Regions from separate parts of the Microbulbifer salipaludis genome, predicted to be linked through region 2. Evidence: riboswitches for the same ligand, from Rfam matches in the RefSeq annotation. Region 2 holds a riboswitch; the other holds the start of a gene.
What was found. Region 2 has a riboswitch for thiamine pyrophosphate ahead of JF535_RS07715 (TonB-dependent receptor). Riboswitches for the same ligand answer to the same signal wherever they lie in the genome.

Region 1 (11,193 bases), 1.7 Mb from region 2:
GCGAAGACAGCCCCATTGGTGACCACACCAATGACACTTACCTGCTCAACGCGAAGTACGCGGGCCTACCTGCTGGCACCCTGAGCGGTTACGCCTACCTGATCGACAATGAAGACGCCGCAGCATTCTCCACCAACACCTACGGCGTGCGCTTCGCAGGCAGTCAGAATGCGCTGGGCTACGCACTGGAATACGCCACCCAGTCCGCAGCAGCGAATAACCCCGCAGATTACGACGCAGATTATGTGCTGGCGGAAGGTACATACAAGCTGGGTGTGGTAACGCTCGCCGCAGGCTACGAGCTGCTGGGGGCGGATGGGGCAGAAGCACAGTTCATCACCCCTCTGGCCACCCTGCACAAATTCCAGGGATGGAGCGATAAGTTCCTCGGTGGTGGTACCGGTAATATTGCCGGCGGAATCGAAGATGTTTACCTGACGCTCGGCACCAGTCTGGGCAGCGTCAAGTTTGCGCTCAACTACCACCAGCTCAGCTCGGATGACAGCGACGTTTCTGGAATGGACAAGCTTGGCAGTGAAGCCGGCTTTCTGGTGGCGGGCAAGCTCGCCGGTGTCAATCTCAGCATGAAATACAGCAATTACACCGCGGATGATTTCAGCGTAGACACCAACAAACTCTGGCTCACCGCGGCCGCGCAGTTCTGATTCCATCTGCGCGATACTCAGAAAAAGACCAGTCCGTGCATTGTATTAACCCCGGCCGCAAGGCCGGGAATGATCCCATCGGCTGTTATGTGCAGCCCTGCAATAGTGAAACCAGCATGCTGAAGGTTACTCCGTAGCGCACACCGGGCAATCGCCATTGACCGGCAACGCCAGCGCGCGCCACTCCAGGCGCTCGGCTTCAAACAGCTGCAATCGATTCAGACTGGAAAGTGGCAGGCCCACCAAAAGTTTGATCGCCTCCAGAGCCTGGGCACTGCCCATCATGCCAAGCGCTGGCCCAATCACGCCCACGGTGGAACAGTTCTCCACTTCCGGCAGGTCGTTGTCCCGTTGCTGAGGAGGAAACAGACATGCGTAGCAGGGGCCGCCCGCTTCACGAAAATCAAAGCTTACCAGCTGTCCGGAAAAGCCCCGCACCGACGCCATCACCACCGGCACCCGCAGCGCCCGGCAAACGCGGTTAATCACGTAACGGATTTCCAGGTTATCGGTGCAGTCCAGCACCAGGTCGATGCCCAGCGCAGGTAACTGCGCCTGCAGCCACGCCGCGTCCGCCATTCGGCTGTGGGCGTGAATCCGGATCTCAGGGTTGGCTGCGGTTAATTGCTGGGCGGCAACCTGGGCCTTATCTTTATCACGGTGGTTGGTTTTGTAGAGCACCTGACGCTGCAAATTGGAAAGCTCCACCCGGTCGCCGTCCACCAGATGCAGCTCGCCAATGCCTGCCGCTGCGAGGTACAACGCGGCGGGGCTTCCCAAACCGCCGAGCCCCACAATCATGACTTTTGCTCCGGCAAGTTTTTGCTGGCCGGCTTCTCCGACCTGGGGCAGCATAATCTGGCGGCTGTAGCGCTGCAGCTGTTTACGGCTCAACATGACGGCACTCCGGTCAGGGGGACTCCAGTACAGCCTGCAATTGTGCCACAGCTTCCCGGTAATCCGGTGCTTCGGTGATCGCCGTGACCACGGCGATGCTCCCCACCCCGCATGCGGCAACCACCGATGCACGCTCGCAATTGATGCCACCAATGGCCACAAGTGGATAATCCGGCAACAGCGCGGCCATGCGCGCGAGCTTCTGTGGCCCCTGTAACTGACCGCTCATATCCTTGGTGCTGGTGGCATAGATGGCACCAATAGCGAGGTAGCTGGGGCGAAACTGGTAGGCGTACAACAATTCAAAAAAGCCGTGGGTGCTGATACCCAGTTTCAGCCCGGCGGCCTGGATTGCCTTCAGGTCTGCGCTCTGCAGATCCTCCTGGCCGAGATGCACACCGTAGGCGCCACACTCAATTGCCAGTTGCCAGTAGTCGTTGATAAACAGGCGCACGTCATAGCGGCGGCCAATGGCCACCGCGCGCTCAATCTGTTCCCGCAGGTCAGTGCGCGGATACTTGATACGCAGCTGCAGGGTGCGCACGCCCTCCTCCGCCAGCTTCTCGACCCAGTCCACGCTATCCACCACCGGGTAAAGGCCGAGCCGGCTGGAATCCGGCTGCGCAAATTCCGCAGCAAAATTGGCCGCCCCCGATTCGCTGAAGGTACCAAACGGTTTTGCCCGCTCGCTGCCGGCAAGCAACACTTCGGGGAAGTCTTTTAACGCATCCGGCCAGCCGCAGTGCCCTACCGGGCCCGGGCCCGCGCCAATATGATCGCTACTGGCGAGGCGCAACCCGCGCCGCACATAGGCATTGGCCACCACACAGGCATCCTTGAGCGGATAGCCCAGGGCCAGCAATGCCGCAATCGCAGAGGACAAAGTACAGCCGGTGCCATGGGCATTGCGGGTATCAACTCTTTTACCGATCAACCAGTCATGGCTCGCGCACTCACCGTGACCTGTACATAACAGGTCGGAGGTTGTACCCGGCTCAATCTCGAGATGCCCCCCGGTAACCAGCAGTGCCGTCTCATGGTTGCCCCGCACGCTGCGCGCCGCCTTGAGTACGGTTTCGGCACTGTCAACGTGAGTCCGCGCCAGCCACGCCAGCTCAACGCTGTTGGGCGTAATCAAATCACACAGGGGCAACAAGTCTGTCAGCACCGCAGCGCCGGTACTGTCTTCGGTCAGCTGTGCGCCGCTGGTGGCCACGGCGACCGGATCGTAGACCACGGGAATACGATTGCCAGCGGCTTTCAGCGTGCGCAGAAAGTTTGCTACCAGCCGCACCTGTGCGGCGTTTGCCAGCAGGCCGATCTTGATCGCCGCCGGTTTGAGATCGTCGAGCAACGCGTCCAGTTGCGATTGCAGTACCTCATCGGAAACCGCATTAATGGCCGGCACCCCGAGGGTATTCTGTGCGGTGTTGGCGGTGATGACACTGCAACCATGCACACCCAGGTCATGCATGGTGAGCAGGTCTGCCTGAATACCGGCACCACCACCGGAATCACTGCCGGCGATAGTCCACACAATCAGCCGTTGCTGTTCTATTGCGCTCATGCTTTTTCGCCTTGCTTGCCGGCGCTCACGGTCTGCTGCCAGAACGGCATATCCAGGGTGGGCGTGCTGGGGCTGGCGGTCTGGCGTTTGCGCATCAGGCCGGCATTCCGCGCGGCGCGCCCCGACTCCACCGCCAGTTTGAAGGACTCCGCCATCAGCACCGGGTTCTGGGCCCTGGCAATCGCCGTATTGAGCAACACGGCATCGAAACCCATCTCCATGGCTTCACAGGCCTGGGACGGTGCACCGATACCGGCGTCGATAATCAGCGGCGTATCCGGCAGACGCTCGCGCAGGGTCTGCAGGTTGTACTTGTTCATCAGTCCACGGCCGGTGCCGATGGGCGAGCCCCAGGGCATCAGTACTTCGCACCCCACGTCCAGCAGTTTGCGGCATACCACCAGATCATCGGTGCAGTAAGGCAAAACCTTGAAGCCGCGCTCGACCAATTCCCGCGCGGATTCCACCAGACCGTAGGGGTCGGGCTGCAAGTTGTAGTCGTCACCGATCACTTCCAGCTTGAGCCAGTCGGTGCGAAAAATTTCCCGGCTCATTTCCGCCAGTGCGATGACCTCTTTCGGGGTTTTGCAACCTGCGGTATTGGGCAGCAGCTGGCAACCGGACTCCTGAATATAATCCCAGATCATTTTCCCCTGCTGCTGTGCGGGACTCTGGCGACGCAGGGACAGGGTGATGATTTCCGCACCGGAGGCCGCGACGGACGCACGCATGATCGCCGGTGAGGGATAGAGTGCGGTGCCGACCAGCAGGCGACTGTCGAATTCTTTGCCGTAGAGTTTCAATTTATCGTTCATGTGCTCTCTCCGCTCAGCCTCCAACCATCGGTGCGACGATATCCAGGCGGTCACCGGCACTCAGCAAAGTCTGCGGGTAATTCCCGCGCGGGACGAAATCACCGTTTAGCGCCACGGCGAAGGTTTCGCCGCGGCAGCCGAGCTGTTGCAGCAATTCCGACAGTGATTTTTCACTCTCAATATGGGTTTCTTCGCCGTTGACCAGTAATCGCATCAGGTCACCTGTTGTGTCGTTTGGGTTGATCGGGAAACTTCGATTTCAGCCTGGGCCACTAACGCCGATGCCAGTAGATAGCCGTGGCGAAACAGGCCGTTAATGCGCATCAGTCCGGGTTGGCTTTCCACCACAGGAAGGTTGTCCATGGTGGCGGGACGGCAGTTGACGCGGGTTTCAATGACGCGCGCTTCGGCGAAAGCGGGATGGATTGAGTACAGTGCACTGGAGAGTTCCATGGTGGAGCGGAGCGAGATCGGGCTCATATCTTCGCTTTCAATTTCAGTGGCGCCAATGACGGTCTGGTTGTTGGCTCTGGGTACGGCGTAAAGTTGGTACCGGGGGTGCAACAGGCGCACGGGGCGGTTGAGTTGCACTTCGGGGGTTTCTACCACCATGACTTCGCCGCGGACACCGCGCAGTCCACTGATCTGTTTCTTGGCGCCGAGGCCGCGGGTGTCGATAACGAGATCAAACGACTCTGTGCCACGCACGCTGTGTACTGTTCCGGGGGCGCACTCTGCCGGGGTGTTTTCGTGCAGCCGTATATGGTTTTGCCTGAGTGCTTGCAACAGTGCGGGGAGAAGCTTGCGGTTGTCGATGTCGGCTTCGCTGGCGAGGAACAGGCCGCGATCAAAATGTTCGAGTTCGGGTTCCAGGTTTCGCAGGGAGTTATTGTCCAGCCATTGCAGTTGCTCGCGGTTTTCTGAGCCTAGCTTTGCGTCGAGTTCCTGTTGGAATTGCAGGAGTTCGCTGCGGTCCTGCGGGTGGGCGATGAGGATGCTGCCTTTCTGGCGATAATCGACTTTGCTGCCGGTCGTTTGTTCCAGCTGGCTTACCCAGTCGGGCCAGTATTGCAGGCTTTGCATGCCCAGTTGGTAGATGGGGAGTGGGCAGTGGAACAGTTCGGACAGCGGGGAGATCATGCCGGCGGCGGTATGGCAGGCGCCCGCCGGTTTTTCCAGGCTACCGGATTCGAACAGGGATACTTGCTGGCCTTTTTCAGACATACGCCAGGCTAGAAGGCGGCCCATCAGGCCGGCTCCCGCTAGTGCGATATTTAGTTTCCGCTCTGCCACTTTAAGGTTCCGGGGTACGTATTTGGGAGGACCTGGGCGGCAGTGCTACGGGTAATTGTTTGCCAGACACACCGTGAACCCATCCATGGGGGCTCTTCCGCGAGGTCCCTCTCGCGGAAGGTCTGGCAAACAATTACCCGTATCACTACCTGCTCGTCAAACTATGCAGTTTTTATTTACTTCGAGGTTAACCCTTGTGATAAATCTCTGCGCCTAGTTCTTTGAACTTGATGGACATTTCTTCCATTCCTTTACTCGCCTCGGTTCCCGGTTTTGCTGCCTCTAGCTTTTTGGAATAGTCGCGGACGTCTTGGGTAATTTTCATTGAGCAGAATTTCGGGCCGCACATGGAGCAGAAGTGGGCGATCTTGCCGGATTCTTTGGGCAGGGTTTCGTCGTGATATATGCGCGCGCGTTCGGGGTCGAGACCGAGATTGAACTGGTCTTCCCAGCGGAATTCAAAGCGGGCCTTGGAGAGGGCGTTGTCCCGCATCTGCGCCCTTGGATGCCCTTTGGCGACGTCGGCGGCGTGGGCGGCGATTTTGTAGGCCATGAGGCCTTCTTTTACGTCTTCTTTGTTGGGCAGGCCGAGGTGTTCTTTGGGTGTGACGTAGCAGAGCATGGCACAACCCATGCTGCCGATCATGGCGGCGCCGATGCCGGAGGTGATGTGGTCGTAGCCGGGGGCGATGTCGGTGGTCAGGGGGCCGAGGGTATAGAAGGGGGCGCCGTGGCAGTGTTCCAGTTGCTCGTCCATGTTCTCCCGGATTTTGTGCATGGGCACATGGCCGGGGCCTTCGATCATGGTCTGTACGTCGTGTTTCCAGGCGATTTCGGTGAGTTCACCGAGGGTGCGCAGTTCGCCGAACTGGGCTTCGTCGTTGGCATCGGCGATACAGCCGGGGCGCAGGCCGTCGCCCAATGAGAAGCTGACGTCGTAGGCTTTTAGGATTTCACAAATATCCTCGAAGTGGGTGTAGAGGAAGTTTTCCTTGTGGTGTGCGAGGCACCACTTGGCCATGATGGAGCCACCGCGGGAGACGATGCCGGTAACGCGCTTGGCGGTAAGCGGTACGTAGCGCAGGAGTACGCCGGCGTGGATAGTAAAGTAATCAACGCCCTGCTCTGCCTGCTCGATCAGGGTATCGCGGAAGACATCCCAGTTGAGGTCTTCGGCAACGCCGTCAACTTTTTCCAGGGCCTGGTAAATGGGCACGGTGCCAATGGGGACGGGGCTGTTGCGCAGAATCCACTCGCGGGTTTCGTGGATGTTCTGGCCAGTGGAAAGGTCCATGACGGTGTCGCCGCCCCATTTGATGGACCACACCAGTTTCTCTACTTCTTCTTCGATGGAAGATGTGACCGCGGAGTTGCCGATGTTGGCGTTCACTTTGCACAGGAAGTTGCGGCCGATGATCATCGGCTCCAGTTCGGTGTGGTTGATGTTCGCGGGAATGATGGCGCGGCCTTCGGCCACTTCCCGGCGGACGAATTCCGGGGTAATTTGCGGTGGAATATAAATGCCGGTACGGGCGTTTTTATAATCTGCTTCGCTCAGTTGTGCGGCAAGATTGCCACGCCCCATGTTTTCGCGGATGGCGATAAATTCCATCTCCGGGGTGATGATGCCCTGACGGGCGTAGTGCATCTGCGTAACATTTTTTCCGGGCTTGGCTTTGCGGGGCGCGGGCAGGTTGTCAAAGCGGATATGGTCGAGGCCCTGATCGGCCATGCGTTTCTGGCTGTAAGCGGCCTGACGGGTGTCGAGAACGTCGGTATCGCCACGGGCTTCGATCCATTGCTGGCGCAGTTTGGGCAGACCGTTGCGAATATCGGGTGTGTACTCCGGGTCAGAGTAAGGCCCTGCGGTGTCATATACCGGCAGGGGTGCGTTCGGTTCGAACACGGGATTTTGTTCATCGCCGCCAACGAGGCTCTGGCCGAGGCAGATTTCACGCACACCGACTTTTACGCCGGAATGTTCGCCTTGCAGATAGACTTTACGGGAGTTGGGGAATTGCTGAGCGGTTAGATTATCGAGGAATTCTTTGGCGCTTTTCTTCTGTGCAGCGCGGCTTTTTTTATCGGCGTTGCTCTCGATATTCTTCGGTTCGGCGATTTGAGACATGCTGACCCCTTACGTCGTTGCGGACGTTCCTTGGATGGTATCCGTGAGTGGATTGCCGGGGTACAGGTGGGGAGAGCGGGTTTCGGACGCAAAAAATAAACGTACGAAAAATAGCGATTTCAGATCTTGTTCCCTACGCGGGGGTTACCCCGATCAGGTTCAACGGATCTCGCAACAGCGATCTCAGCCCGAAGGCACTCCGACAAGTTGGGGCGGAGTATAGTAGCAATGTGACCGGCGGGACAAGTCTCTGGGATATTTTGGCGTTAGCCTGGTTCTGTGGTAGCGAAGACTTCGTAGGTCTTACGGTGGCGGCCAGGCACCGGGTGAACGGTTTCAGGACCGCTGTGAACCCCCGCTAAGCGGGACCGGCCACCAATCATAGATTGGTGTCGTTCGGCTGCGCGCGAAGCGGTGCTTCGCAAACGCTTGCCTCACCCCTAAACGCTGCGTCGGCGACGTCCATGTCGCCGACGCTCCTGAAAGCTACTACCCAGCGCCCGGCCTTTGCTTCAAGCCAATTACTTCGTGGAAATTGACTAGATCACGAGCGTTTTCTGGTAGCTCATTTCACGAATGGCGTAGCGCACCCCTTCCCTTCCGACACCGCTTTCTTTTACGCCGCCGAACGGGAAATGTTCCGCACGAAAGCCGGGGCCGTCGTTGACGGCGAGCAGGCCTACATCCAACTGATTGTAGAGGCGTTTGGCGAGGGCAAGGTTCTGGGTGAATACGCCCGCCTGCAGGCCAAAGGGCGAGTTGTTGATCAGGGGAATCAGCTCTGCTTCGTCGTCAAATTTGCGCAGAGGCACCACCGGGCCAAAGGTTTCTTCCGCGACCAGTTCCGCGTCGTCGGCGACGTTATCTAGAATGGTGGGCCAGAGAATGTTGCCTTCACGTTTGTGACCGAACAGCACCTTCGCACCAGCGTTTACTGCAGCAGAGATACGCGCTTCCACTTCGTCGGCGGCGGCGGTGTGGATCAGTGGACCGATAAAGGTGTCCTCTTCCGCCGGGTTGCCGACTTTGAGTCTGGCGGTAGCGGCCACGAGTTTTTCGGCGAAGGCGTCGAATACGGCAGTGTGTACAAACAGGCGCTTGGCCGCGGTACAGCGCTGGCCGGCGGTGGCAAAGCGCTGGTTGATGGTGGCGTTCACGGCGGCGTCCAGGTCGGCGTCGGGCATGACGATGAGCGGGTCGTTACCGCCCAGCTCGAACAGCATTTTTTTGTAGCCGGCATCCGCGGCAATGGCATTGGCCGCGGCAGTGCCACCGGTAAAATTGATGGCCTGAATTTCCGGATGGGACACGGCGTAGCGGGTGGCGTCGATATCCGGAATCAGCATTTTCAGGACCGATCGATCCATGCCTGCGGCATAGCACAGCGCAACCAGCCGTTCTGCGGAGCGTTTGTTCTGGGGGCCCGGTTTGAACAGGATGGTATTACCGGCGGCAAATGCCGGGCCGATCTTGTGCAGCGCAATATTGATGGGAAAGTTAAACGGAGTAATGCACAGGACGGTACCCAGGGGCTTCCACAGTACGACGCCAATTTTCTCGCGCATGGGCGGGTAGGCGTCGGAATCCAGAGCTTCGCCGTTGATACTGCGTGCTTCCATGGCACTGGCCAGAGCCGTGTTGTAGGCGCGATCGATTTCCACGCGGCTGTCGTTGATGGTTTTGCTGGTTTCCTGCATAACCAGCTGCGCCAAATCTTCTTTGTTTTCCAGCAGTAACTGGGCCAGTTTCAGCAGAATATTGGAGCGCTCAAACGCTGGTGTTGCCTGTTGGGTTTTTCGGGCGGCTACCAGCGCTTCGATGGCTTCGGCCACCTGCTCCCGGGTATGGAACTCATACGCTTCGATCGGCTCACCGCTATATGGGTTGATAATCTGATAATCTGCCATGTTGGGTAATTACCTAAGTGCCTACGGTGCAAATAATTGATAGACAATGCGTATCCCAGCCACGAGAAGTGCTGCGCGCATCAGGTTGAAAAATACTTCGCTGCTGATCCGGTTCAGGAGGATGATGCCGATGCGGGTACCGATCACCGCGGCAACGGTGAGTAATACAATCAGCCCCAGATGATCTGAAAACGCAAATCCGAGGAAAATAAAGGCGGGGACTTTAAGGGCATGACACCACGCCTGCATGACGGATTTATTGGCAACGATTTCTTTGGGTGTCATGTCCTTGCGTACGAAAAATGCCGCAAGTAGTGGGTCTACCGCACCGGCCAGGATGCCCAGCGTCCCGGTGCCGATACCCACCCAGAAAAAATTGCGTGGCTGCAGGCGAATCTCCGGCAGCTTTTTCGGTTTGAATACCGTGTAGAACACCAGTATGGCCAGCAGCGCCATGGGTAGCTGCTGCCAGCTGAGACTCGCCAGCCCCAACGTCATCAACCCGGCGCCGATCGTGCAACCGAAAAAAAACGGGATGCACATATCCCAGCGGATATGGTCACGGACGTAAACGATGCGTGCCAGGTTGCTCATCAGCTGCACAGCGCCGTGAATGGGCACCAGTAGGCGCAGTGGAATGGCAACGTTCAACGCGGCGAACATCAGGATGCCACCGGCGCCACCGGTGACCGCAGAGATAAACGCACTGACCACACACACGGCCAGTAAAAGCCCCAGCGTAAGGCCGGATATGTCACCCAGTTCCGCCAAGGTAGACCTCTGCTTGTTATTCAGTTATCGGTGAAGCCGATCGCTCGGGGGTGAGCAGAATACCGTCGGGGATAGGCACAAACCCAGTAGTCACGGGCCCTGTGCTGGTCATTTGGGGACATCGGGCGTGCGCTGCGCCGATCCCGCCGGACACCGCCTGCGCCGCCGCACCGCATAGTGCCCCGCCCCACCCGTGTCCGGTGGAAACACCTACACTATATTTCCGCCGGGACTGTCCGCCCGGGCGCACCCTTGGGAGATCAGGGATCACACTATGACCCGGGCGCTGCCACTCACTGCCTACCGCATGGGAATCGACACCCATGAGGAACCCATTGTCTTCATGCGCAAGGACTGCGCTATTTGCCGTGCCGAGGGCTACACGGCAAACACCCGACTGCAAATCAGCGCCGGCCAGCGCACACTGATTGCGACGCTCAACACGGTGAGTGAAACGATTCTGCCCCAGGGCTATATCGGTTTTTCCGACAGCGCCTGGGAATTCCTCGGGCTGGATGAACATTCGGTGGTTCATGTTCACCACGCCCCACCGGTGCCCTCACTGAGCGCCCTGCGCAAGAAAATCTATGGTCACCGGCTCAATACCCTGGAAATCAGCAGCATCATCGGTGACATCGGCCAACGCCGCTATTCGGATATCGAAGTCGCCAGTTTCCTGACCGCCTGCGCCGGCGGACGCCTCGATGCCGCCGAAACCACTGCGCTGACCACCGCCATGATCAACAACGGCAACCGACTGCACTGGCCCGAGTACACACGTGTGTTCGACAAGCACTGCATCGGCGGCCTGCCTGGTAACCGCACGACGCCGATTGTGGTGGCCATCGTCAGTGCTGCCGGCCTGGTCATTCCCAAAACCTCCTCGCGCGCCATCACCTCACCGGCGGGCACCGCCGACACCATGGAGGTCCTCACCAACGTCGACCTGCCGCTGGCACAATTGCGCAATGTGATCACCCGTACCGGGGCCTGCCTCGCCGCTGGGGGCGAAGTCGGGCTGAGCCCAACCGATGACCTTTTGATTCGCATCGAGCGCGCCCTGGACCTGGACAGTGAGGGACAGCTGGTGGCCTCGGTGCTTTCCAAGAAAATGGCCGCCGGTTCCACCCACATCCTGATTGACATGCCC
Region 2 (11,193 bases):
CCCAGCGGGCCTGGCGGAAGATCAGCAGCAGCGTCACCACGATAAAGATCAGGATACCGGCACCGAACACCATCAGGTCGCTCTGGATAAACGCGATCATGTCCGAGGTAATCATGGTGAGGCCGCCGAGGAACAGTTCGGCGCTGCCTTCATACTGGGTGAGAATCTCGCGCACCTCCTGCACCCGATCACGCGCGGCATCTTCCTGCGCGGTGCGGTGTTGCAGATACTCCGCCGACACCACTTCCAGGCGTTGTGCCTGCGCGGCATCGAGACCAGATTCATTGCGCTGGCGCCGCAGGGCATCCCGCTCACGCACCAGGTCCAATCCTTTCTGATCCAGCGTCAGGTTGAGCATGATGGCGGTCGTCTCGCCATCGGCACTCAGGATCAGATCTTTATAAATAGGGCTTTCGAGAAATTCTTGGCGCGCCAGCTCCCGGTCTACATCCGCTGAGGACAGGGTGCGAATCCCCTCGGCCACTTCGGTAATCGACAGCTTCGGGCTGTACAGCAGCGGCACGTTCAGCACCGACTGCACACTGGCAACGCCCTCCACCATGGCCAGCTCGTCCTGCAAGCGCCGCATGGTCGCCAGTGACTCGTCACTAAACAGGTCGCCCCCTTTATAGCGATAGGTCACCACGAGGAAATCCCCGGAGTTGTAGCGCTCGGATATTTCGCGGAAAAAATCCAGCGAATCGTCGGTTTCCAGGGTCAGTGAATCAGCCGAAGCATCCAACTTAAAGCGCGGCAGGCCCGCGGCAGCCGCCAGGGTGAGCAATGCCACCAGCGCCAGTATGATTTTCGGGTGTCCGAGAACCAGCTTTTCGTACCAGGTCTTCAAGCCCAACAGCATAATGAATTCGCTTTTGTTTTAGAAAATGCGCACCAGAGACGGTGCAGGTTTGTTCAGGGAAATCACGATGGCTTATCCACATGGCCCAGATCACGCTCGGGAAAAAGTACGTCACGCACTTTTTGCTTCAACGCTTTCGGCCCGGGAAAGCCGCCATCCCGCTTGCGCTCCCAGATCAGCTGGTCGCCCACATGGATTTCAAAGACACCGCCACTACCGGGCTTCAATACCACTTGCTCCAGGTCTTCGGCAAAGGTGTACAGCAGCTCCTGCGCCATCCAGGTGGCGCGCAACATCCAGTTGCACTGCACGCAGTAATGAATGGTGACCGTCTTTTGCATCACGGGTTGCACTCAGCCGTTACCCCAGGCTGGCAACAAAGACTGCTCGATGCCCAGCTGACTCAGGATGCGGGCCACTACAAAGTCCACCAGGTCTTCCACCGATTGTGGTTTCTGGTAGAAGCCCGGGCTCGCCGGCAGGATCACCGCGCCCATGCGGGTGAGCTTCAGCATATTCTCCAGGTGAATTTCCGAGTACGGCGCCTCGCGCGGCACCAGGATCAATTGTCGGCGCTCTTTCAGCGCGACATCCGCCGCACGCTCAACCAGGTTGTTGGAAGCACCGCAGGCAATCGCCGACAGGGTGCCGCCGCTCGCCGGGCAGATCACCAGACTGCTGGCGGCACCGGTGCCAGATGCCACGGGCGAGAACCAGTCGCGCTTGCCAAACAGGGTCAACTGCCCCGGCTGGGCGCCGTACAATTCACCCAGAAAACGCGCCGTATCGGCTTCGTCTTCTGGCAGGGACACACTGGTTTCCGTGTCAATCACAATACGTGCGGCATCGGAAAGAAGCAGCCATACCCGCACGCGCGACGCCAGCAGGCACTGCAACAGGCGCAGTCCGTACTGGGCGCCGGAGGCACCGGTGATCGCCAGAGTTACTGTCTTGGGAAAAATCGGCTCAGCCAAAAAAAGATTCCGTGTCCGCCCGAACGTGGGGTTAGTTGTCGTATTTCTGTTGCAGCGCCTGCAGCAGCCGCTGGTGCACACCACCAAAGCCACCGTTACTCATCACGATCACGTGACTGCCGGGGCCTGACAGGTCGAGCACGGATTCTACCGCAGCGTCGATGCTGTGGAGAACCTTCGCCGGCACCGTAGAGTGGTGGACCACTTCGTCCAGTGACCAGTCCATACCCTCTGGCTGGTACCACAGCACAAGATCTGCCCCCGCGCAGGCGCGCGCCAACTGATTCTGATGATGCCCCATACGCATGGTGTTGGATCGCGGTTCAATCAATGCGATGACTCGATCGCCACCGACCTTGGCGCGCAGCCCATTGAGCGTGGTTTCAATAGCGGTGGGATGATGGGCAAAGTCATCGTAGAGGCGTATGCCCTCAACCTCCCCCAGGCACTCCATGCGCCGCTTCACACCGCCAAACTTCCCTAGTGCCTCGGCGGCCACCGCCGGCTCGACCCCGACATGACGGGCAGCCGCCATCACCGCAAGGCCGTTCTTGACGCTGTGCAGACCGGTCTGATCCCACTCCACGGTGCCCACGGTGCTGCCCTGCAGCTGCACATCGAAGCGACTGCCGTCCGCGGCCACATTCACCGCACACCAGTCTCCCATGCACGGGCGCTCGCCCTGGGCCACGTCAAAACGCTGCACTTCGCTCCAGCAACCCTGCTCCAGCACCTGGGTCACGCTATCTTCCTGAGCAGCGATCACCAGGCCGCTGCCGGGCACCGTACGCACCAGGTGATGGAACTGCTTCTGGATCGCGGCCAGATCTTCAAAAATGTCCGCGTGATCAAACTCCAGATTGTTGATCACCAGCGTGCGTGGACGGTAATGGACAAACTTGGAGCGCTTGTCAAAAAAGGCGGTGTCGTACTCGTCGGCTTCAACCACAAAAAAAGGCGTGCTGCCCAGGCGCGCCGACACATCAAAATTTTGCGGCACGCCACCAATCAGGAACCCCGGGTCCATGCCCGCATAGTCCAGCACCCAGGCCAGCATGCTGGCGGTGGTGGTCTTGCCGTGGGTACCGGCAACCGCGAGTACCCAGCGCCCTCCCAGGAAATGATCACACAGCCACTGCGCACCGGAGGTGTACGCCAAGCCCCTCTCCAGAACGGCCTCTACCGCAGGGTTTCCCCGCGACAGGGCATTGCCAATAATCACCAGGTCGGGTGCCGGATCCAGCTGCGCGGGATCATAGCCCTCGGTCAGGGCAATCCCGGCGCGCTCCAGCTGCGTGCTCATGGGCGGATACACATTGGCATCAGAGCCCGTGACCTTGTGTCCCTCGGCCACCGCCAGCTGCGCCAGGCTGCCCATGAAAGTGCCGCAGATGCCTAGAATATGAATATGCATGCCAATTTGTTCACTCTGTTCACTACCAATACGCGCGATTACCACCACCCGCACCGGCCTCTCAGCGGACCGGCTGTTCACGCAATCATTCTCCAACGGCGGGCAAATTTTCGACAAACCCTGTGGCTCGGCGCGGTTTTTGCTTGCTTCCCTGTCAACGGCAGGGATCGCCCGCAGCGCCTGAAATACCGGCGCCGCGCAAGCTTATCACGGCACTTCGCCACAGTACGTGTCGAAGGCCCGCAATTCCATGCAATTGCCATGGGAATACATTAGACTTCGCGCCGCGTGAGGTAGCCGTCAAGAGCCACCCGCCTGCACCACCCCCACGCCGAGGGTGACTTTAGACGAGAAGCCATAGGATAGACATGTCGAAGAAGAATGCCTTTTACGCGCAATCCGGCGGCGTTACCGCCGTTATCAACGCCTCCGCCTGCGGAGTCATCGAGACTGCCCGCCAGCACGGCGACAAGATTGGCAAGGTGTACGCCGGCCTCAACGGTATTGTGGGTGCCCTCAAGGAAGAGCTGATCGATGTCAGCCAGGAATCCACCGAGACCATCGCCGCCCTGCGCCACACCCCGTCCGGTGCCTTCGGTTCCTGCCGCTACAAGCTGAAGAGCCTGGAGCAGAACCGCGCCGAGTACGAGCGCCTGATCGAGGTCTTCAAGGCCCACGACATCGGCTACTTCTTCTATAACGGTGGCGGCGACTCTGCCGACACCTGCCTCAAGATCTCCCAGCTGTCGGAAAAGCTGGGCTACCCGATCCAGGCCATTCATATCCCGAAGACGGTGGACAACGACCTGCCGTTTACCGACAACAGCCCGGGCTTTGGCTCCGTGGCCAAGTATGTGGCCGTTTCCACCAAGGAAGCCGCCCTCGATGTGGCCTCCATGTGCGCCACCTCGACCAAGGTATTCATCGTGGAAGTGATGGGTCGCCACGCGGGCTGGATTGCCGCCGCCGGCGCCCTGGCCCAGGAACAGGAAGGCGATGCCCCGCACATCATCCTGCTGCCGGAAGTGGCCTTCGACAAAGAAAAGTTTCTGGCCAAGGTACAGCAGACCGTTGCCGACAAGGGCTATTGCGTGATCGTCGCCTCTGAAGGCGCCCAGTACGCCGATGGCACCTTCCTCGCCGACGCCGGCAGTGTGGATGCTTTTGGCCACAAGCAGCTGGGCGGTGTCGCGCCCACCCTGGCGAAAATGGTGAAGGACGAGCTGGGCTTCAAATACCACTGGGCCCTGGCCGACTACCTGCAGCGGGCCGCGCGCCACATTGCGTCTGCCACCGACGTGGAGCAGGCCTACGCCGTGGGCAAGGCCGCGGTGGAAGCGGCGGTTGCCGGCAAGAATGCGATCATGCCCACCATCGAACGCAACGGCACCACCACCGCGGATTACAGCTGGACCATTGGCGAGGCACCCTTGGCCGAAGTGGCCAATGTCGAGAAGTTCATGCCCGCGGAATTTATTGCCGAAGACGGCTTTGGCATCACCGAGGCCGGCCGCAACTATCTCGAGCCCCTGATTCAGGGCGAAGACTACCCGCCTTACAAAAACGGTATTCCGCAGTACGCGCGCCTGAAGAAAGTGCTGGTGGAGAAGAAACTGAGTGACAGCTTCGCCGTATAAGGTGTGACTTCCCGCCCCGGGCCGCCATCAGGCCCAGGGCGCCTTCTCCCTCTCCTTCTCCCCCTCTTCCTCCCCCTCCCCTGGCGAGCTGCACAGGTTCACACTCCCGTCACCCGGCGCACGTATTTCCATACCGCAAGGTGGTAGAATTACGCGCCTCCGCGTCTGTGCCGAAAGGGCGCCAGAGACGCACCGTTTTACCCTGAATGAAGTGAATTTGCGGGGCATTATTCAATTGGCAGGCAACAAGCAAATCAATGGTTACCGCCCGGATATCGACGGCCTGCGGGCTCTGGCAGTATTGCCGGTAGTACTTGGCCATGCGGGCCTCCCGGGCTTTTCCGGCGGCTTTATCGGCGTCGATGTATTTTTCGTGATATCCGGATTTCTGATCACCAGCATCCTGATCCGGGAAATCACCAGCGGTGAATTCTCCCTGGCGCGCTTCTACGACCGCCGCGCCCGCCGGATCCTGCCCGCACTGTTTGCGATGATGCTGGCCTGCGTGGTCGCCGGCTGGCTGCTGATGCCGCCAGATGCCTTTGGTGCTTTGGGCCGCTCGATGATCGCGGCCGTCCTGTTTCTTTCCAACGTCTGGTTTTTGCGCAGCACCGAGGACTACTTTGGCACGGCCGCGGAGTGGGAGCCGCTGTTGCACACCTGGTCGCTGTCGGTCGAGGAGCAGTTCTACCTGGGCTTTCCTCTGCTGCTGTGCCTGTTGGCCCGGGGCCCTCGAGCCCGCATGCTCACTGGGGTCGCCATCGCGACCGTGGCTTCACTACTTTTCGCCGTGTGGCAAACCCGGACCGCGCCCACAGCGGCCTACTTCCTCACGCCTGCACGGATGTGGGAACTGGGTGCCGGCGCCCTGCTTGCCATGGGCGCCCTGCCGAAGTTGCAGCAGCGCACTGCGGCCGAGTTTATTGCCCTCGCCGGGCTGCTGATGATCACCAGCGGCGTGGTCCTGTACGACTCACAAACTCCCTTCCCCGGAACTGCGGCGCTATTGCCCGTACTGGGTGCTGTGGCCCTGATATGGGCCGGTGAAGCCCCGGGCAACCGGGTTTCCCGGGTGCTCGGCAACCGCCTGCTCGTCGGTATCGGACTGATTTCCTACTCGCTGTATCTTTGGCACTGGCCGGTGCTGGTGGGCCTGCGCCTGCTGCAAGGCAGCGCCCACCTCCCGACAACTGTTGCGCTGTTTGCGGTGGCGCTTTCCCTGGTTATTGCCTGGGCCAGCTGGAAATATATCGAACAGCCATTTCGCGGTGGCCGGGTACTAAGGGTATCCCGTCCCCAACTGGTAAGGTTCTCCTTGGTCTCATCCCTGTTACTCGTTGGCATCGGCGCGACCATCAAGACCTACGACGGCTTTCCACTCCGTTTGCCAGATCCTTATCTTGCCACCTACCAGCAGGCGTTCAGCGGAATCGACCGTCAGGAGCGGTGCATGGAGAAATCTCCCGCGGCAAATCTGTGCTCGATCGGCCAGGATCCTCTCGATCGCTCACAAAAAAACGGCGTTTTCTTGTGGGGAGATTCTCATGCTGCGGCCTGGCTTCCAGGCTTTGAGCCCCTGCACACAGAAAAGAAATCCATCGGTATGGCGGCACTTAAATCCGGCTGCCCACCGTTACTCGGGCTGTACCGACCGGACAAGTCCCGCTCGCACAGCTGTGACCAATTCAATGATCAGGTGCTGTCGCTATTGCAGAAAAGGGAAGACCTCCCCGTCGTCGTGCTGGCCGCGCGCTGGGCATTAGCGAGTGAAGGGACCCGCCCCGAAGGCGGTGACGATATGCAACTGGAGCCTGTCACCACCCGGACTACCCCCATCCCCAGCTGGGCCACGCAGGCAACGGGAACCCGCAGAGCAGCCATGGTTGCTGACGCACTCGACCGAACGGTCGCAACCATTCGCGCCACCGGGCGGCAGGTGGTGCTGATCAAGGGCGTCCCTGAAATTGAATACTCCGTTCCGGCGGCTCTGGCCACAACCGCCTTTGGCGGAACCGCTCTCGGCGCGGGGCCCCCAGTCAGCCGTGTGGAAAAACGGCACCGGCAGGCCGACAGGATGATCGACCTGGTGGCTGAACGCCATGGTGCCTATACCCTGAACCCGCGAGAAATGATGTGCGACGACAACTGCCAAATCGCCATCGACGACCAGCTCCTCTACCGGGACGATGACCACCTGACAGTATTTGCGGCTCGCCAGCTGCTGCCGGCGTTAGCCGAGCAGACACCGCCGATCAGGGAACTGGGGCGCGTGCTTCTGTCAGAGCGGGACAGGCTCAACCCTCCGCAGGGCTGAGCCTCTACACATTCAACAACAGATGCTGCCGCTCCCAGGGAGAAATCTCCCGGTGGAACAGGCGCATCTCCTCGTATTTCACCGCCGCGTACAGCTGGCAGAAGTCCTCACCCAGTGCCTGGCGCACCTCGTCGGCATCGTCAAAGATACGCAGCGCTTCGTCGAAGGTAAGCGGGATATAGAAGTTTTCTTCCTGCTCCTCATTCAATTCCGAGGTCGCGGGCGCGCTGGGCTCGACACCGTTGATCATACCGAGATAGCCGCATACCAGACTGGCGGCAATGGCCAGATACGGGTTGGAGTCCACCCCCACCACCCGGTTTTCCAGGCGGCGATCCTGAGCCCCGGAATTGGGCACCCGCAGACCGGTGGCGCGGTTATCGTAACCCCAGCCGATATTGGTGGGCGCACTGGAGTTCGCCTCGGATTCAAAACGTCGATAGGAGTTCACATTCGGGGCGATAAACGGCATCACTTCCCGCATATGCTTCTGGGTGCCGCCGATAAAATAGCGGAACAGGTCCGTCGCACTGCCGTCGTCCGCGGAGAACACGTTTTTACCGGTCTCGATATCCACCACGCTCTGGTGGATATGCATGGCGCTGCCGGGTTGGTCGCGCATGGGCTTGGCCATGAAGGTGGCGAACATACCGTTTTTCAGCGCGGCCTCGCGGATGATGCGTTTGAAGTAGAACACCTGATCCGCCAGCAGCAGCGGGTCACCGTGGGTCAGGTTGAATTCCACCTGCCCGGCACCGTCCTCCTGAATCACCGAATCGATATGCAGGCCGGCGGCCTCGGCAAATTCGTAAATGGTGTCGATCACCGGGCCGTATTCGTCGATAGCAGTCATGGAGTACGACTGCAGCGATGTGCCCGAACGGCCGTTGCGTCCCACCGGCGGCTGGATCGGCTCATTGGGGTCCACGTTCGGACGGGTCAGGTAAAACTCCAGTTCCGGAGCCACAATCGGCTGCCAGCCGCGCTCCCGGTACATGCCAATTACCCGCTTCAGCACATTGCGCGGCGCACAGGGAATGGGGTTGCCGTCGAGATCCTGCAGGTCGTGAATGATCTGCAGCGCCGGTGTCTTCGCCCAGGGCACCGCCATGGCGGTGGACATGTCCGCGACCAGCGCCATATCACTTTCCGCCCACTGGTTTTCAATCGCCATCTCCACGTCCTGACCGGTAATGGTCTGGTAGAAAATGGAGATGGGCAGGAAGATCGGTGCATCCGGTGAGAACTTGTTCAGCGGCATCGCCTTGCCGCGGGACATGCCGTTCAGATCCGGGACTATGCACTCCACCTCGTCCAGACGGCGCCCGTTCAGGTACGCGAGGAAGGCTTCGGGCAGGGTTTCCAGCCAGGAATTTGCATCGGGCTGACTCATACAGGCTCCAGTACATTGGATAAGAGTCCGCAGTGTAAAGGAATCTGCCGCCTAGCAAATCCAGCCAGTTAAAAAAAATCGTTGTGTGATAAAGACCTGGCACAGCCAGTACCGTCATGCCCGCTGCAACCATCACAACGAATCGGCTCTGCCCACCAGCCAGATAACCCGCGCGGCCCCGCCGCAGTTCCTGTGCCAACGTATATCTGATAGCATCGCGCCGGTAAAACCTAAGGGGTGGCAAACGCCTGAGATGCTGCCGGTTCCAAGCGACCCGGCCCGCAAACCCTTGAACCTGATCCGGCTAATACCGGCGTAGGAATAGGTAGTCCTCCAGCTCTCCTCTTCACGTCGCACACCGGGTCTCTCACCGACATCACTGACATCACTGAGAGAGCCATGAATATCGATAACCGCCTCAAATCCCGCATCAAACCGATCGCCCAGGCTGTCAGCGCCGGAATCGTGCTGATCAGCAGTGCTACCCTGGCCGAAACCGCCCTCGAGGAGGTGGTGGTAACCGGCCAGCTGCGCGCGGCTGGCCAGTTCGACACCCCCACCAGTGTCAGCGTGCTGGATGCCAGCGCCATCGAAACCCGCGGCGCCACCAACCTGGAGCAACTGCTGAACCTGGCCCCCAACGTGAATTTCTCCAGTGGCGCCTCCCGGGGCCGCTTTGTACAGATTCGCGGTATCGGTGAGCGCAGCCAGTTTATCGACCCGGTCAATTCCTCAGTGGGCCTGATCGTCGACGGCATCGACTTTACCGGTTTGGGCCTTGCCGCCAGCACCCTCGACATGCAGCAGGTAGAAATCCTGCGCGGCCCCCAGGGCACGGTATACGGTGCCAACGCCCTGGCCGGCCTGGTCACCATGACCAGTCATGCGCCGACTACCGAGAACTATGCAAAAGTCTCCGCGGAAGCCGCCCGCTACGGCTCCCACACCCTGTCCGCCGTCACCAGCGGCCCGTTGTCCGAGCAGCTGAGCTACCGCTTCGCGCTACAGAACCAGCAGTCCGACGGCTACGTGCATAACCGTTACCTGAACCGCAAAGACACCAACAACATCGACGAGACCGTGGCGCGCGGCAAGCTGCGCTATCAGGCCAGCGATGACCTGCAGCTGGATTTCACCCTGCTGTACCTGGATGCGGACAACGGCTACGACGCCTTCAGCTTCGACAACTCCCGCAATACCCTCTCCGACCAGCCCGGCTGGGACCGCCAGCAAACCCTCGCCGGCGCGGTCAGCTCAACCTGGAGCGGTAGTCCGCTGTTCACCGTTAAATCCGTACTGAGCGCCGCCAGTTCCGACACCGAATACGGCTACGACGAAGACTGGACCTATGAGGGCTTCCACCCCTGGGAATACAGCTCCACCGATAACTACCAGCGTGAGCGCAACAACCTGAGTGCCGATGTGCGACTGGCCTCCACCGACCAGAGCCGCCTGTTCGGTGACAGCACCGACTGGGTGGCCGGGGTATATTTACGCACCGAAGAAGAAGGGCTCGAACGCAACGCCAGTTTCACCAGCCAGTTCGACACCGACAATGCCGCGCTTTACGGCCAGTTGAATACCGCCCTGGGCGCGCGCGTTGAACTGATTACCGGCCTGCGCCTGGAGCAGCGCCGCGCGGACTACAGTGACAATCTGCAGGTGGCCAATCGCAACGACGAAAGCCTGTGGGGTGGCAATATCACCCTGCAATTCAGCGCGACCGATAACACCATGCTCTACGGCACCCTGTCGCGCGGCTACAAGGCGGGTGGCGTGAACGGGCGGATTATCTCGGCGTCCGCGAGCAACCCTGCCATCGGGGAAGATACCTACCTGTTCGACACCGAAAGCATGCTGAACTACGAGCTGGGCATAAAAGGCGACTGGCTGGAAAACCGATTGCAGGCGCAGCTCGCGGCCTTTTATCAGGACCGCAACGACGTCCAGGCCAAACAGTCCATCTTCAACCCGGACGATTTCTCCTTCGACGACTACCTGACCAACGCCGCGGGTGGATACAGCAGCGGTATCGAAGCCGAGCTCCAGTTCCAGGCATCCGAAGCCCTGCAGCTGTTCGCCACCTTCGGTTGGCTGAACGCCGAGTTCGATGATTTCGTTACCGCCGCCCATGTGGATGCGCGGGACGACTCCAACGGTGAAGCGCTTCCGCCGGTGAACCTCGACGGCCGCGACCTGGCCCACGCGCCGAATTACCAGTTCTTTGCCGGTGCGGAATACGCGCTGAGCAGCAACCTTACGGCGCGCGTCGAACTGGAGGGCAAGGACGACTTCTATTTCTCCAACAGCCACAACGAGAAGTCCACCGCCTACGAGCTGGTCAATGCGAAGCTGACCTACCGCGAGGACCGCTGGCATGTCTCCCTGTGGGGCAGAAACCTCACCGATGAGGTGGTGTACACCCGCGGCTTCTATTTCAGCAACCAGTTTGGCAACAACCCGGCCAATGGCTACGCGCCGGAAGCCTACTACCAGCTGGGTGAGCCGCGCACGGCAGGCATCTCCGGCAGCTATACATTTTGATTCAGTGAACTGAACTTGCTGTGAAGGTACCGATGCTGGGTATACCTTTGCGAGACCG

Region 1: linked by a shared signal. The riboswitch ahead of thiC (phosphomethylpyrimidine synthase ThiC) and the one ahead of JF535_RS07715 (TonB-dependent receptor) in region 2 are both predicted to bind thiamine pyrophosphate.

The regions. Positions count from the first base shown of each region.
Region 1 covers NZ_JAEKJR010000002.1:2,154,884-2,166,076, forward strand. The annotation lists gene JF535_RS14755 (alginate export family protein) at 1-665, shown strand, start outside; gene JF535_RS14760 (HesA/MoeB/ThiF family protein) at 792-1,562, opposite strand; gene thiE (thiamine phosphate synthase) at 1,576-3,129, opposite strand; gene JF535_RS14770 (thiazole synthase) at 3,126-3,944, opposite strand; gene thiS (sulfur carrier protein ThiS) at 3,958-4,158, opposite strand; gene thiO (glycine oxidase ThiO) at 4,158-5,237, opposite strand; gene thiC (phosphomethylpyrimidine synthase ThiC) at 5,425-7,365, opposite strand; TPP riboswitch at 7,479-7,577, opposite strand; gene safD (sulfoacetaldehyde dehydrogenase SafD) at 7,905-9,272, opposite strand; gene JF535_RS14795 (sulfite exporter TauE/SafE family protein) at 9,294-10,043, opposite strand; gene JF535_RS14800 (thymidine phosphorylase family protein) at 10,318-11,193, shown strand, end outside.
Region 2 covers NZ_JAEKJR010000002.1:489,835-501,027, reverse strand. The annotation lists gene JF535_RS07750 (efflux RND transporter permease subunit) at 1-859, opposite strand, end outside; gene JF535_RS07745 (Rdx family protein) at 922-1,200, opposite strand; gene JF535_RS07740 (flavin prenyltransferase UbiX) at 1,213-1,833, opposite strand; gene mpl (UDP-N-acetylmuramate:L-alanyl-gamma-D-glutamyl-meso-diaminopimelate ligase) at 1,865-3,247, opposite strand; gene JF535_RS07730 (6-phosphofructokinase) at 3,616-4,884, shown strand; gene JF535_RS07725 (acyltransferase family protein) at 5,120-7,198, shown strand; gene JF535_RS07720 (glutamine synthetase family protein) at 7,203-8,591, opposite strand; TPP riboswitch at 8,815-8,930, shown strand; gene JF535_RS07715 (TonB-dependent receptor) at 8,991-11,135, shown strand.